Regions from separate parts of the Mesorhizobium sp. P3_B5 genome, predicted to be linked through region 1. Evidence: riboswitches for the same ligand, from Rfam matches in the RefSeq annotation. Region 1 holds a riboswitch; the other holds the start of a gene.

What was found. Region 1 has a riboswitch for S-adenosylmethionine ahead of metX (homoserine O-acetyltransferase MetX). Riboswitches for the same ligand answer to the same signal wherever they lie in the genome.
Region 2: it holds a riboswitch for S-adenosylmethionine, as region 1 does, so the genes downstream of both, AC1DVW_RS08575 (O-succinylhomoserine sulfhydrylase) here and metX (homoserine O-acetyltransferase MetX) in region 1, are expected to answer to the same signal.

Annotation. Positions count from the first base shown of each region.
Region 1 covers NZ_JBFUGR010000007.1:197,789-205,577, reverse strand. The annotation lists gene AC1DVW_RS19740 (PfkB family carbohydrate kinase) at 1-184, shown strand, start outside; gene AC1DVW_RS19735 (prephenate/arogenate dehydrogenase family protein) at 336-1,271, opposite strand; gene hisC (histidinol-phosphate transaminase) at 1,277-2,386, opposite strand; SAM riboswitch at 2,541-2,618, shown strand; gene metX (homoserine O-acetyltransferase MetX) at 2,692-3,861, shown strand; gene metW (methionine biosynthesis protein MetW) at 3,920-4,534, shown strand; gene AC1DVW_RS19715 (Stf0 family sulfotransferase) at 4,536-5,309, shown strand; gene AC1DVW_RS19710 (glycosyltransferase family 2 protein) at 5,557-6,492, shown strand; gene AC1DVW_RS19705 (DUF1194 domain-containing protein) at 6,519-7,313, opposite strand; gene AC1DVW_RS19700 (ABC transporter ATP-binding protein/permease) at 7,398-7,789, opposite strand, start outside.
Region 2 covers NZ_JBFUGR010000002.1:762,208-769,996, forward strand. The annotation lists gene apaG (Co2+/Mg2+ efflux protein ApaG) at 13-405, opposite strand; gene AC1DVW_RS08570 (ceramide glucosyltransferase) at 615-1,769, shown strand; gene AC1DVW_RS08575 (O-succinylhomoserine sulfhydrylase) at 1,800-2,990, opposite strand; SAM riboswitch at 3,048-3,125, opposite strand; gene AC1DVW_RS08580 (2'-deoxycytidine 5'-triphosphate deaminase) at 3,269-4,363, shown strand; gene AC1DVW_RS08585 (ABC transporter substrate-binding protein) at 4,456-5,229, shown strand; gene araD1 (AraD1 family protein) at 5,426-6,418, opposite strand; gene mmsB (multiple monosaccharide ABC transporter permease) at 6,621-7,789, opposite strand, start outside.

The DNA.
Region 1 (7,789 bases):
GGATACGCTGGCCGCGGGTGACGTGTTTCACGGCGCCTTTGCCGTCGGGCTGGCGGAAGCCATGCCGATCGAACAGGCCCTACGCTTTGCCAGCGCCGCCGCCGCGCTCAAATGCCTGCGCTTCGGCGGCAGGCTCGGCGCGCCCGACAGGGCCGAGACGCTGGCGATGATGGCGGCGACGTGACCGACATCCGGACAAGGCAAAGGGAGCTGAGATTCAGGTCAGGCCGAGTCGAAAATGGTTGATGCCGAGAAGCGGAGCGGAGCGTACTTTTGGGTACGTGAGCACCGGAAGCGCAGGTATCAGCCATTTGCAGGCCGGCCTCACCTGAATATCAGCTCCCTTTGGGGTGCTCGACCGCCTGGCGACCAAAGTCCGGCACATCGATGTCCTGGCCGGCCTCGATGATCGAGCGGCGCACGGCGCGGGTGCGGGTAAACAGGTCGAACAGTTTGTCGCCGTCGCCCCAGCGGATCGCCCGCTGCAGCGAAGCGAGATCCTCCGAGAACCGCGCCAGCATTTCAAGGATGGCGTCCTTGTTGTGCAGGCAGACGTCGCGCCACATGGTCGGGTCGGAGGCGGCGAGACGGGTGAAATCGCGAAAGCCCGAGGCTGAATATTTGATGACTTCGGACTTGGTCACCGACTGCAGATCATCCGCGGTGCCAACGATATTATAGGCGATGATGTGCGGCAGGTGCGAGACGATGGCCAGCGTCATGTCGTGATGCTGCGGGTCCATCGTGTCGATGTTGGAGCCGCAGCGCCGCCAGAATTCCGATAGCTTTTCCAGAGCCACCGGATCGGTGTCGGGCAGCGGCGTGAAAATGCACCAGCGGTTCTCGAACAGATCGGCGAAGCCGGCATCCGGTCCCGACTTTTCGGTACCGGCCAGCGGATGGCCGGGAATGAAATGCACGCCGGCAGGCACATGCGGCTGCATCTGCGCGATGACGGATGCCTTGGTCGAACCGACATCGGTGAGGATGGCGCCGGGCTTCAGCGCCGGCGCAATTTCTTCCGCCACCGCGCCGGAAGAGCCGACAGGCACGGAGACGATGACCAGGTCGGCATCGCGGACCGTTTCGGCCGTCTCCGTGCTGTAGGAATCGCCAAGACCAAGCTCCTGCGCCCGCGCCAGCGTCGCGGCGCTGCGGGTCGAGATGGAAACGTGACGGGCCAGGCCTTCGCGGCGAATGACACGGGCCAGCGACGAGCCGATCAGCCCGATGCCGACCAGCGCGATCTTTTCGAACATCGGTGAGGTCATTTTTTCTAACTTTTCAGAAACGTCGAAAGGGCGGCAATGACGCCGCGATTGGCCTCTTCGGTGCCGACGGACATGCGCAGCGCGTTGGGAAAGCCATAGCCGGAAACGCGCCGCAGAATATAGCCGCTCGCGGTCAGATAGTCGTCCGCGGCCGCCGCCGAATGGGCCTTGTCCTCGGGAAAATGGATGAGGACGAAATTGCCGACGCTCGGCGTCACCCGCAGCCCAAGCCGGGTCAATTCCCCGGTCAGCCAGGCCAACCAGGTCTCGTTGTGCACCACGCTGCGTTGGACGTGGTCGCGGTCGCGGATCGCGGCAATGCCGGCCTCGATCGCCGTGGCGTTGACGTTGAAGGGACCGCGTATGCGGTTGATCGCGTCGACAATGTGCATCGGCGCGTACATCCAGCCGATCCTGGCACCGCCAAGGCCGATCTTGGAGAAGGTTCGGGTCATCACCACGTTCTCGGCGCTGCCCACCAATTCGATGCCGGCTTCATAATCGTTGCGGCGGACATACTCCGCATAAGCCGCGTCCAGCACCAGCAGCACATGCTTGGGCAGGCCGGCATGCAGGCGGCGCACTTCCTGGAACGGCACATAGGTGCCGGTCGGGTTGTTGGGATTGGCGAGGAAAACGATCTTTGTGCGCGCCGTCACCGCGGCAAGAATCGCGTCGATGTCAGCGCGGTCATCGGTTTCCTTGACCACAACCGGGACGGCGCCGGCTGACTGGATGTAGATCTTGTAGACCATGAAGGCGTGTTCGGTGATCACGGCTTCATCGCCGGGCGCCAGATAGGTCTGCGCCAGCAGGCCGAGGATCTCGTCGGAACCGTTGGAACAGATGATGTTGGCCGGGTTGAGGCCATGCACTTCGGCGATCGCCTCGCGCAGGCGCCTGGCGGTGCCGTCGGGATAGATATCGAGCTTTCCGGCAATCTCCCGCGCCGCCTCTATCGCCTTTGGCGACGGCCCGAGCGGGTTCTCGTTCGACGACAGCTTGTGGACCTTGGCGACACCGGCGGGCGCCGTGCTTTTGCCCGGTACATAGGCTTCGATGTCCATGATGCCCGCGCGCGGGGTTGGACGTGCCTGATCCGGTCTCTGGTTCATCTTCGCAATATCCGTCGAGAATATTTCGGCTGGCGAGAACACTTCCGCCGGCAAGCCGCAGCGGAAATACAAGCCGTGGCCCGGAATGTCGAGAGGTGGCAGTGGCGCGGACGGCTGGCCGTTGACGGCGGGCCGCGCGAGTTCTAGAAGGGCGCAACAGTTCCGTGGTGATTTGGCCGGTCGGCTTGCAGCCACGTTAAACAACTTGCTAAAGGGCCGTTTGCATCCTGTAACCGGCTTTGCGACGGCAATGCCGGTTTTTTGTTGTCCGCGACCGGCCGGACGACCGATGTAAGAGAGATGTGATGGCCGCTCTGCGCGCTGGAAAAACCAACAACGAGGCCGACGCACCGTCGAGCCCGGTGTTGCGTTTCGGCGCCGACAAGCCGCTCAAGCTCGACGCTGGCACGCTGCTGTCGCCGTTCCAGATCGCCTACCAGACCTACGGCACGCTCAACGACGCGCGCTCCAACGCCATCCTTGTCTGCCACGCGCTGACAGGCGACCAGCATGTCGCCAACACCAATCCGGTGACCGGCAAGCCCGGCTGGTGGGAAGTGCTGATCGGCCCGGGCAAGATCATCGACACCAACCGCTTCTTCGTCATCTGCTCCAACGTCATCGGCGGCTGCCTCGGTTCCACCGGCCCCGCCTCGACCAATCCCGCCACCGGCAAGCCCTATGGGCTCGACCTGCCGATCATCACCATTCGCGACATGGTGCGCGCGCAATTGATGCTGGTCGACCATTTCGGCATCGAAAAGCTGTTTTCGGTGCTCGGCGGCTCGATGGGCGGCATGCAGGTGCTGGAATGGGCATCGAGCTATCCGGAACGCGTTTTCTCGGCGCTTCCGATCGCCACCGGCGCCCGCCATTCCTCGCAGAACATCGCCTTCCACGAGGTCGGCCGGCAAGCGGTGATGGCCGATCCGGACTGGCATGGCGGCAAATATTTCGACTTTGGCGCGCGCCCGGAAAAGGGGCTGGCGGTGGCGCGCATGGCCGCCCACATCACCTATCTGTCGGAGGCAGCACTTCACCGGAAGTTCGGCCGCAATCTGCAGGACCGTGAAGCACTGACCTTCGGTTTCGATGCCGACTTCCAGATCGAGAGCTATCTGCGCCACCAGGGCATGACCTTCGTCGACCGCTTCGACGCCAATTCCTATCTCTACATGACCCGTTCGATGGACTATTTCGATCTCGCCGCCGACCATGGCGGACGGCTGGCCGATGCCTTTGCCGGCACCAAAACCCGCTTCTGCCTGGTGTCCTTCACCAGCGACTGGCTGTTCCCGACCGAGGAGAGCCGATCGATCGTGCACGCCCTGAACGCCGCCGGCGCGTCCGTATCCTTCGTCGAGATCGACACCGACCGCGGCCACGACGCTTTCCTGCTCGACGAACCGGAACTGTTCGCTGCCATCAACGGCTTCATCGGTTCTGCCGCCCGCGCCAGGGGGCTCAGCGCATGACCCCGGAAAGTTGCAGACTTTCCGGATCAGGATCATGCGCCAGGCAAAAGGCGAAGCCATGAGCGTCAACCGCGCCCAGCGCGTCGACCTCGAAGTCGTCGCCGATCTCATCCCGCCGCTCTCGCGGGTGCTCGATGTCGGCTCCGGCGACGGGCTGCTGCTGGAATTGCTGCAGGACAGCAAGCAGGTCGACGGTCGCGGGCTGGAGCTGTCGCAGCGTGGCGTCAACGAATGCGTGGCGCGCGGCCTCTCGGTCATCCAGGGCGACGCCGATAAGGACCTCGAATTCTATCCCGACAAGGGCTTTGATTTCGTCGTCCTGTCGCAGACCTTGCAGGCGACCCGCAACCCGAAGCTGGTTCTCGACGAGCTGCTCAGGATCGGCAACCGCGCCATCGTCTCCTTCCCCAATTTCGGCCATTGGCGGGTGCGGCTGTCGCTGTTCCTCAATGGCCGCATGCCGGTGACCAAGGACCTGCCCTACTCCTGGTACGACACGCCCAACATCCATTTCTGCACCATCCGCGACTTCGTCAATCTGTGCGACGAACTCGGCGCGACGGTCGAAAAAGCGACGGCGCTCGACGGCAACGGCCAGAAGATCGGCCTGTCGATGCCATGGTGGTTCTGGAATTTCTTCGGCCAGCAAGCGGTGTTTTTGTTGAAGCGATAGCATGATCGCAATGGACTTCTTTCGACATCCAACGCCCGTTGAAATCCCGCAGGACATCCTGTCCGGCATAAAGGCGGGAATTCTGGTCTGTACTTCACCGCGCAGCGGCAGCAATCATCTTGCTGGATTGATGGCATCGGCCGGGCTTGGCCATCCTCTGGAATGGTTTGGTGGCCGCAGAGTGCTGGAATTGCCGGGCTATCCTCGGGACCCCCGCGCCCAGCTTTTGCGTGTATTGACGGACGGGCGGTCTTCTTCGGGAATTTACGCAGTCAAACTGTTCGCAAGCCAATTCTCCCAAGTCGCCAAGAGACTGGACCTGCCGGCCAGCCTCCCAAACTTGCGATACGTCCGCTTGACGCGCCGAGATCTCATTGGCCAAGCAATCTCCTGGACACGCGCCCGTCAAACCGGTCGATTCCGCTCCACCGAAGTCGCTCAGAGGACACCACGCTACGATGGCGCCGCGATTGCCGAATCGCTTGACAATATCTCGATGGAAAATCTGTCATGGGATGTCTGGCTTGCGAAAAACGGATTGCCCTTCCTTTCGCTGACCTACGAGCAAATTCAGCAAGATCCGCGGGCAAGCCTCGAGCAAATTGCACGCTTGGTGGATGTGGAGCCTCTCTGGGAAACGAACCTCGAGTCAGGCCTCGAAATCCAGCGCGACACAATCAATGACGAATGGAGAGAGCGTTTTCTGTCCGAATACGCCGACCCTTCAAGCTTCCGGCACCGCAGAAATCGCATCCGTAGTTTGCTGAAGAAGTAGAAATAGCAGGCGCGATCGACCTCGATCGTGGGGGTCTGAAGCTTCCCCGGTCTGAACGCGGTGTTGCAATTGAGACGCTGGCTCGTGGAATTCGCCGTCCCGGACAGGCCCCGCATCAACACTTTGTGATGACACCATCGCTTCTTCTTTGTAGCGTTCGAAGCGAATGCGATTCCGGGGCGGGCATTAGAAGGCGACCATCCGAGCAATTCGATCCTCGCAGGACCCGGGGCATAGCGGAAGCGACATGCCCAGAAAGACCGATCGAGCGCCTCTCATCACGGTGATCACGCCGACCCACAATCGGCGCGATCAGGTTGTACGCGCCGTGGAAAGCGTGCTGGCGCAGAACGAGACCCGGTTCGAGCACATCGTCGTCGACGACGGCTCGACCGATGGAACGGGAGCGGCACTGGCCCGGATTCACGATCCGCGCCTGATCTATATCGGCGCCAAATGGCGGGGCGCCAATGCCGCCCGAAATGCCGGCATCGAGCGCGCGCAAGCGCCCATCGTCACCTTCCTCGATTCCGATGATGTCTACTTGCCGGACCGGCTGCAGCGAACGCTGGAGCGTTTCGAGGAAAACCCATCGCTCGAAGTGCTGATCAGTTCCTTCGTGTCGGTGAAGGGTGGCCGCAGCACCAGATGCGTCAACCGCGAAGCCTTCCTGGCCCGAAACGCGTTCGAAAGAGCTTTGGTCGCGCAGACCATATTCATCGCCGGCACCGCGATAACGGCCACGCGCGAATCGCTGCTGGCAATCGGCGGCTACGACAGCGACATTGTGCGCATGCAGGATCGCGAGTTGCTGCTGCGCTTTGCCCGGCGCGGCGGCGCGCTGCTGTCCGAGGATATCGACTGGAAAAAGTACAATTCGGAGAATTCGATTTCCGGCCGGCGTGACGGCTATGTCGAAGCCTACGCAAACCTGATGGGCAAGCACCCTTGTATCGTCGACCGCTATCCCGACATTCCCCCCTACATGATCGCGCGGCAGATCATCGCTGACGCCATAAAGGGCAGGGTTTCGCAGGCATTTGCCGGTTATCTGGCCAACCGGTCGGCCAAAACGCTTGGTTATTCGCTACCGCAGCTGGTGCGCGGCTACGTCGGCGGCCGGCGCTGGCGCCGCGATGTCTACGATGAATTCCGCGACAAGTATGGCGCGCGGCCGGCCTGAATTGTCACCCGAATAGCATTGCAGCTTCAGCGATCAAGTTCCGGAAAAAACGGGTCGGAATAGAACCGCCGGTCGCGCTCGCCCTGCAGACAATCGATCGGAGCTGCCGCGTCGATCCGGATCGTCTTGGGATCGGAAACGCCGCTCACCTCGAGAATCAGCTTGCGGCGTATGGCGGTCGCGAACTCGGACGCCGCGTAGATCGGCAGCACGAAGGAGCCGGGGCCGCCGGTGACGCACTCGGCATAATACTGGTCGAGATGGCTGAAGGTCGGCGACGGGCTGATCAGGATCGGCAGGCCGTTGATGACAATGCCCTTTGCCACCGCCGCGTCGCGTGTCGACGTTACGGGCACCCCGGTATTGTTGGGGCCATCGCCGGAAATGTCGATAACGCTGCGCGTCGCGTCGAATGCGGTTCCCTCGAACAGCCCGGCGCCGAAGGCCAGCGCGCCGGAAATCGAGGTGCCGCGAAAGCTTCGGAAGGGACGGGCTGCGATCTTGTCGGCGAAAGCGTTGGCGCTCTCGGCGCTGTCGATGACCTGCCAGGCGATGACACCATCGTCGCGGACGACGCTTGCCCATTCGAAATAGGCCAGCGCGACACGGCCCGTGCTGCCCGAACGCACAGCCTTGATGAAATCGGGGTGGCGCAGCGCCTCGACATAGCCGGCGCGCTGCAGGGCGAACTCCCTTTCGTCCATCGACTGCGAGATGTCGACCGCCAGCACCAGCTCGACATCCACGGCACTGGTAGGCGCGGCCTGCGCTGAGGCAGGAGCGCAGGCAAGGCAAGCAAGCAGGCTGAGTGCGTCAAGCATGGCCACAGGCTTTCCGAACGATGCCGGCAGTTTTTCCTGCGATCACGGCGAAATAAAGCTTGCCCAGCCTCTTCCGTCGCGAACCTATTTCCTCTTGCCGCGTGCAGCGGTCTGCGGTGGTGGCTCGATCGCGCCGGCCCGGACACGCGCAGGTTTGAGAGCCGATCCGGCGGTATCCTTCACGATCATCAGCGAACGCGGGAAAAACTGGCTGTTGTGCTGGCCACGGCCGATGTTGAGGATCGCAGCACCAGTGAGACGCTTCTCCAGCATCGCCAGCACCTGCCGCAGCGTCGCCCCGTCAAACGTGTCCAGCGCTTCGTCGATGATCACCCATTTCGGCCGCAGCAGCGCGAGCCTGGCAAAGGCCAGCAGGCGCTGCTCGTCATCGCTGAGCTCATGTTCCCAACGCGCCGAGCGGTCGAGCGAGGACGACAGCCGCGCAAGACCGACCTCGGCCAGCACCGCTGAGATGT
Region 2 (7,789 bases), on a different contig from region 1:
GGGAGAAAGACGCTAGTTCACCGTCCGCCGTGTCCCTGGCAGATCCAGCGAAAACGCCGGGATGGCGATGTCGAACGTCTCGCCCCGCTTGTTGCGCATGGTGTAGTGGCCGACCATGATGCCGGACGGCGTCGAGAGCGGGCAGCCGGACGTGTATTGATAGCTGTCGCCGGGGTTGAGTTCGGGCTGGTCGCCGACAACGCCGGCACCGCGCACTTCCTCGACCCGGCCGGTGCCGTCGGTGATGTGCCAATAGCGCGACAAAAGCTGCACGAAATCGTCCGACTGGTTGTCGATGGTTATCTGATAGCCCCAGACATAGCGGTTCTCGGAGGGATCCGAGCGATCCTCCAGATAGAACGGCCTGACCTGCACTTCGATGTTGCGCGTAACGGCGCGGTACATGGGCTACTCCAAGGCAATGTGAGCGGAACTGTCGGCGCTCTCCCCGGCCCGGTCAACGACCTCAAGCGCAGGTGCCGACAAACAATGTCATTTAAGTGACACATGACAATGATGGTGTGTCCGGACTGTGCCGGGCGACTCAAGCGCTCTGTCGAACCGTTCAAAAATGGCTATTTGCGGCCGGCTTTTCCCGGAGTGACCAGATCTCGATGGAACTGACAGTCATAGCCGCAGCCCTGCTTTCGATAGCCCTGCTTCTTTCAAATCTCGCCGGCATCCTGCTCGCTTCATTCATGCTGAGACGGCGGCGCTCCATCGCGCCGCCCGCCGGCAAGGCGCCGGGGGTGTCGATCGTGGTCCCGGCGCGTGGCGTCGAGCCATTTACCGAGGAGACCCTGGCACGCGCCTTCTCGCTCGACTGGCCGCGCTATGAGCTGCTCTTCTGCGTCGCCCACGCCGACGATCCGGTGGTCAAGATGATAAACAGGACGATTGCCCGGGTTCCCGAGATACCGGCCCGGCTGCTGTTTGGCGATGACCGCATCAGCGGCAATCCGAAGCTCAACAATTGCGTCAAGGGTTGGGAAGCGGCCCGCCACCAATGGGTCATCCTTGCAGATTCCAACGTGCTGATGCCCATGGACTATGTCCAGCATCTGCTGGCGGCATGGCGCGACGACACCGGCCTCGTCTGCTCGACGCCGATCGGCTCGCGGCCGGCCGGGTTCTGGGCGGAGGTCGAATGCGCGTTCCTCAACACGCTGCAGGCGCGCTGGCAATATACCGGCGACGCGCTTGGCCTCGGCTTTGCCCAGGGCAAGAGCATGCTGTGGAACAAGCCGATGCTCGATGCCAATGGCGGCATCCGCGCACTGGCCGCCGAGATCGCCGAGGACGCCGCCGCGACCAAGCTGGTCAATGGGCTCGGGCTGCGCGTCAATCTTGTCGCCTCGCCCTTCGAGCAGCCGCTTGGCCAACGTAGTTTCGACGAAATCTGGTCGCGCCAGGCGCGTTGGGCGCGCTTGCGCCGCGTCACCTTCCCGCTGTTCTTCGCGCCCGAGATATTCACTGGCGTGGCGGTGCCACTGGTGCTGGCGCTGTTGGCGGCGGCGGGCGCCGGCTTCAGCCTGCCGGCAACCGCGCTCGCCGTGCTCGCACTCGCCTACCTGCCGGAATGCGCCCTGGCCTGGGGCAAGGGCTGGTACCTGTCGCCGCGCATGATCCCGGCGCTGATGGCGCGCGACGTGATGCTGCCCGCCCTCTGGGTGCGCGGCTGGCTCGGCGGCGCCGTCGACTGGCGCGGCAACGCGATGACCATCGGCACCAAGGCAGCCGAACTGGAAGAGACGCCGTCGGGCGCCTGAGCGCCCGCGCCTTGTCGTATCGGGCGAAGCCTATTTTGCCGACTTCAGCGCCTGCTCGATATCTGCGAGCAGATCGTCCGCATCCTCGAGGCCGACGGAGAGCCTCAGCGTTCCCGGCCCGATGCCGAGTTCGGCGCGCGCCTCGTCGCTCAGATTCTTGTGAGTCGTCGTCGCCGGATGGGTGATCAGGCTCTTGGCATCGCCGAGATTGTTGGAGATCAGCACGATGTCGAGCGCGTTCTGCAAGGCGAAGGCCGCCTGCTTGCCGCCCTTGACGTCGAGGCAGATCAGCGTCGAGCCACCCGACATCTGCTTCTTGACGACCGCCGCCTGCGGGTGGTCGGCGCGGCCCGGATAGATGACGCGGGCGATTTCCGGCCGCCCGGCCAGGAAATCGGCGATCTTGCCGGCGCTTTCGGTCTGCTGGCGCACGCGCAGTGGCAGCGTCTCCAGGCCCTTCAGCAGCGTCCAGGCGTTGAACGGCGACAGGCTGGGGCCGGTGTGGCGGAAATAGTCGTGCAGGTTCTCGTCGATCCACTTCTTGTCCGACAGGATGACGCCGCCGAGACAGCGTCCCTGGCCGTCAATATGCTTGGTCGCCGAATAGACGACGATGTGGGCGCCGAGCTGCAAAGGCTTCTGCTGCAAGGGGGTGGCAAAGACGTTGTCGACGATCAGCCGCGCGCCGATCGAATTGGCGAGCGCAGCAACTGCGGCGATGTCGATCACTTCCAGTGTCGGGTTGGTCGGGCTTTCCAGGAAGAACAGTTGTGTGTTCGGCCTCACCGCCTTTTCCCAATTGGCGATGTCGGTGCCGTCGACCAGCGTTGCCTCGATGCCGTATTTCGGCGCCAGCGTCTCGATCACCCAGCGGCAGGAACCGAACAGCGCGCGCGCCGCCACGATGTGGTCGCCGGCCTTGGCGCTGCACAGAAGGGCTGCGGTCACCGCCGCCATGCCGGACGCGGTGGCGCGCGCGTCTTCCGCGCCTTCAAGCGCGCACATGCGCTTTTCGAACATGTCGACGGTCGGATTGGCGTAGCGCGAATAGATGAAACCCGGCTCTTCGCCCTTGAAGCGCGCTTCGGCTGCCTGCGCCGTCTCATAGACATAGCCCTGGGTGAGGTACATCGCCTCCGACGTTTCGCCGAATTGGGAACGCAAGGTCCCTGCATGCACGAGTGCTGTCTGAGGCTTCCAGTTACGCTTCTTGGTGCTCATCGCTTTTGTTCCAGACACAAAAAAACCGGCCGCGAAAGTCGCAACCGGTCCATACGGCCTTGCGGCCCGACGGTCCTTTAGCGACTTGTTTAACGTGGCTGCAAGCCGACCGGCCAAATCACCACGGGATAACGACCCTTTAGACCTGCACCGCGCTTGCGTCAATTCCCGGCTTGATTAAGAGGTTTGTACCAAGCAGGTTCCGCAAAAGTGTTACACGGTTTTGCGGCAAGAACCTGCGACAAAAAAAGAGTCGCGGCCTTCAAGCGGAGCCAGCTTTGCGGCAGACCGGCATTCTTCCCGATCAGGATATTTCCGCGTTGTTCCAGTCGGGCGCGCTGAAGTCGCCGCGTGCGCTCGATGCCGACCAGATCCAGCCGGCCAGCCTCGATCTCAGGCTCGGCGCCAAAGCGTGGCGGGTGCGCGCTTCCTTTTTGCCCGGGCCGGGCCACAAGGTCGCCGAAAAGCTCGATCGGCTGAAACTGCACGAAATCGATCTCGCCGAAGGCGCGGTGCTTGAAACCGGCTGCGTCTACATCGTGCCGCTGCTCGAAGGCCTGGCGCTGCCTGCCGACATTTCCGCATCGGCCAACCCGAAGAGTTCGACCGGACGGCTCGACATCTTCACCCGGGTGATGACCGATCGCGGCCACGAGTTCGACAAGATCGCCGCCGGCTATGACGGTCCGCTCTACCTGGAGGTCAGCCCGCGCACCTTCCCGATCGTCGTGCGCACCGGCTCGCGGCTGTCGCAGATCCGCTTCCGCACCGGCAATGCGCTCTTGTCGGAGGCAGAACTGAGCGAACTCCACCGCGCCGAGATGCTGGTGGCCACCGAGCCGCCCAACATTTCCGGCGGCGGCATCGCGCTGTCGATCGATCTCGACGGCGACAAGGATGGGCTGGTCGGCTATCGCGGCAAGCATCACACAGGCCTTGTCGATGTCGACAAGCGTGCCGCCCAGGATGTCGTCGACTTCTGGGAGCCGCTCTATAAGCGCGGCGCTGGCGAACTGGTGCTCGATCCCGACGAGTTTTACATACTGGTGTCGCGCGAGGCGGTGCATGTGCCGCCGCTCTACGCCGCCGAGATGACGCCCTTCGATCCGCTGGTCGGCGAATTCCGCGTTCACTATGCCGGCTTCTTCGATCCGGGTTTTGGCCATTCGGCATCAGGCGGCACCGGCAGCCGGGCGGTGCTCGAAGTGCGCAGCCACGAAGTGCCGTTTATCCTCGACCATGGCCAGATCGTCGGGCGGCTGGTCTACGAGCACATGCTGAAGCGGCCGCAGGCGCTCTACGGCACCGATCTCGGCTCCAACTACCAGGCGCAAGGCCTGAAGCTGTCCAAGCATTTCCGCGCCGCGCGCTGATCTTCCTTGTCACCGTGAGACCTTGCCTGACCCGGAGCGCCATGCTTGGCTGTGCCGACCGTCATGATGACTTAACTGCAAGGGGAACAAGAATGCGGATTTCGAGATGGATCCTATCGGCGGCAAGCGCCGCCATGTTGGTCATTGCTGCCGGCTCCTTTTCGGCACAGGCCGCGGAGAAACTGAAGATCGGCACCGAGGGTGCCTATCCGCCGTTCAACACCATCACGCCGGACGGCAAGGTCGTCGGCTTCGACATCGACATCGCCGATGCGCTTTGCGCGCAGATGAAGGTCGAGTGCGAGATCGTCACGCAGGACTGGGACGGCATCATTCCTGCCCTCCAGGCCAAGAAGTTCGACGCCATCATCGCCTCGATGAGCATCACCGAGGAACGCAAGAAACAGGTCGCCTTCACCAACAAATATTACACCACGCCGCTTGCCATGGTGGCCCTGAAGGACAGCGAGCTCACCTCGACTGAAGCGGCGGCACTTGCCGGCAAGACGGTGGGCGCCCAAGCGTCGACCACCCAGGCCGATTATGCCCAGGACGTCTATGGCAAGGCCGGCGCCGAGGCCAAGCTCTATCCGACCCAGGAAGAAGCGATCACCGATCTGACCAACGGCCGCCTCGATGCCGTCATCTCGGACAAGTTCGTGCTGGTCGACTGGATGAAGAAGGCGAGCAACGGCTGCTGCAAGATGATCGGCGACATCAAGGGCACCGAGACGCAGGCCGGCATCGCGGTTCGCCTGGAAGACACAGAGCTTCGCGACAAGCTCAACGCCGCCATCGACGCCATCGTCGCCGACGGCACCTACAAGAAGATCCAGGCAAAGTATTTCGACTTCGATATTTATTGAGGTTGCAGCTGCCAATCTCCCCCCTCGTGGGGGAGATGCCCGGCAGGGCAGAGGGGGGCGCGAAGGATCGCCGACCTTGCACCATTTGGCCAGCCGAGAACAGTTGAAGGCGAAGTTATTCGATTGAGACGTTGGAGGGACAGCGCCCCCCTCTGGCCTGCCGGCCATCTCCCCCACGAGGGGGGAGATTACGCTGTCACAACGCCTTCACCGCCACCTTCACCGGCTGCTCGATTTCGAGCGGGTTGCGCAGCGGCAGGCCGAAATCCTTGGCTTCGATTTCGAACGTGTCGCCGGCCTCGGTCCTGATACCGTCGGCAAACGAAAGCGTCGCCGTGCCGAACATGTGCACATGCACGTCGCCCGGCTGGCGGAAGGCCGAATATTTGAAATGGTGATGTTCGAGATTGGCGATGGTGTGCGACATGTTCGCCTCGCCCGACAGGAACGGCTTTTCCCAAAGCACCTTGCCGTCGCGAACGATGCGCGAGGCGCCTCGGATGTCGGACGGCAGGTCGCCGATCAGGATCTCCGGTCCGAATGAGGCGTTGCGCAGCTTCGAATGCGCCAGGAACAGATAGTTGACGCGCTCGGTGACGTGGTCGGAAAACTCGTTCGACAGCGTGAAGCCGACGCGGAACGGCGCGCCGTCATCGCCAATGACATAGATGCCGGCGACTTCCGGCTCCTCGCCGGCGTCCTGCGCGAAAGCCGGCGACATGAGTGGCGCACCCGGCGCCACCGCCATGGTGCCGTTGCCCTTGTAGAACCATTCCGGCTGCACGCCGGTCTGGCCTTTCGCCGGCTTGCCGCCTTCCAGCCCCATGCGGAACATCTTCATCGAATCGGTGAGCTGCTCCTCGCCGTCGGTGCTGAGCTTCTTGTGCATGGAATCGCGCGTTGCCGCAGAGCCCAGATGCGTCAGCCCGGTGCCGGTGAGGTGCAGATGCGCGGGGTCTGGATGGTTGATCGGCGACAGCAGCCGCCCCTTCTTGTAGGCGGCGTCGAGATCGACGGTCTCGCCGAAGCCCTTGCGCTCGATGAGCGCAACCAGTCCGGTGCCGGTGCGCGCGGCCTCCATCGCCAGCGAATAGACGCTGCGGGCGCCATTGATGATCCGGGTCTTGCCGCCGTTGCGGGCGACGACGCGGATCGTCTCGGCGTCGTCGAGGATCTGGGAGATCAGCATGATATACCCTCTCTCTGGTGACTAGGCCCGGCTGCCGGCGTGGCAAACCCTGACCGTCGCGGCTCGGTACCATTCCGCGCCACGGGTGAAATTCTTCGTCGGGATAGCGCTTCGCGGGCCTGGTCCCCTGGGGGAACTTCTATGCGCCGGCGGGTTGCCGGCAGCCGCGATGTGACCCGTATGCCTTCCTGGTTCCCTCGCCTCAACCCTTGTTCTTGTTGTAGACGTCGAAGACCACGGCGCCGAGCAACACCAGGCCTTTGACCACCTGCTGCCAGTCGACATTGACGCCCATGATCGACATGCCGTTGTTCATCACGCCCATGATGAAGCCGCCGACCACCGCGCCGATCACCTGGCCGACGCCGCCCATCGCCGAGGCGCCGCCGATGAACACCGCGGCGATGACGTCGAGCTCGCTGCCGAGGCCCGCCGCCGGCACGGCCTGTCCGAGCCGCGCTGCAATGATCAGACCGCCAAGCGCCGACAGCACGCCCATATTGACGAACACCATCAGTGTCAGCCGCTCGGTCTTGATGCCCGACAGTTGCGCCGCTTTGGCATTGCCGCCCATGGCGTAGATGCGGCGGCCGATCGTCATGCGTTTGGTGACGAAGACGAACAGCGCAATCAGCGCGCCCATCACCATGAGTACGATCGGCAGACCCCTGTAGCTGGCGAACTGGTAGACCAGGAACAGCGCCAGCGCGCTGGTCACGAGGGTCTTGATGACGAACAGCGTGAAAGGTTCGGCTTCATAGCCATGCGCTTCGCGAGTGCGCCGTGCCTTGAGCCCGAAATAGGCATAGGCGAGCACGGCGACGATGCCGATCAGGATCGTTGTCATGTGCAAGGTCATGCCGCTGCCCAGAATGGTCTTGCCGGCGGCGTTCACCGTCGGCGGGATCAGCGTCAAGGGGCCGATCACATCCGGAATGAAGCCGGAGCTGAGCGCCTTGAAGCCGTCTGGAAGCGGCCCCACCGAAGACCCGCCACCCAGCAGCGCCTGGCAGATGCCGCGAAAGATCAGCATTCCCGCCAGCGTGACGATGAAACTCGGTATTCGGTGATAGGCAATCCAATAGCCTTGGGCCGCGCCGATGCCGCCGCCGATGATGAGGCAGATGATCGACACCACCAGCGGGTTGCTGAAGGGTCCGAGCGGCCAGATCACCATCATCATCGCCGCCAGCGCACCGATGAAACCGGCAACGGAGCCGACGCTGAGGTCGATATGGCCGGAGACGATGACCAAGAGCATGCCCAGCGCCATCACGATGATGAACGAGTTCTGCTGCACCAGATTGCTCAGGTTCACCGGTTTGAAGAGTGTGCCGGAGGTGGTGAACTGGAAGAACACCATGATGGCGA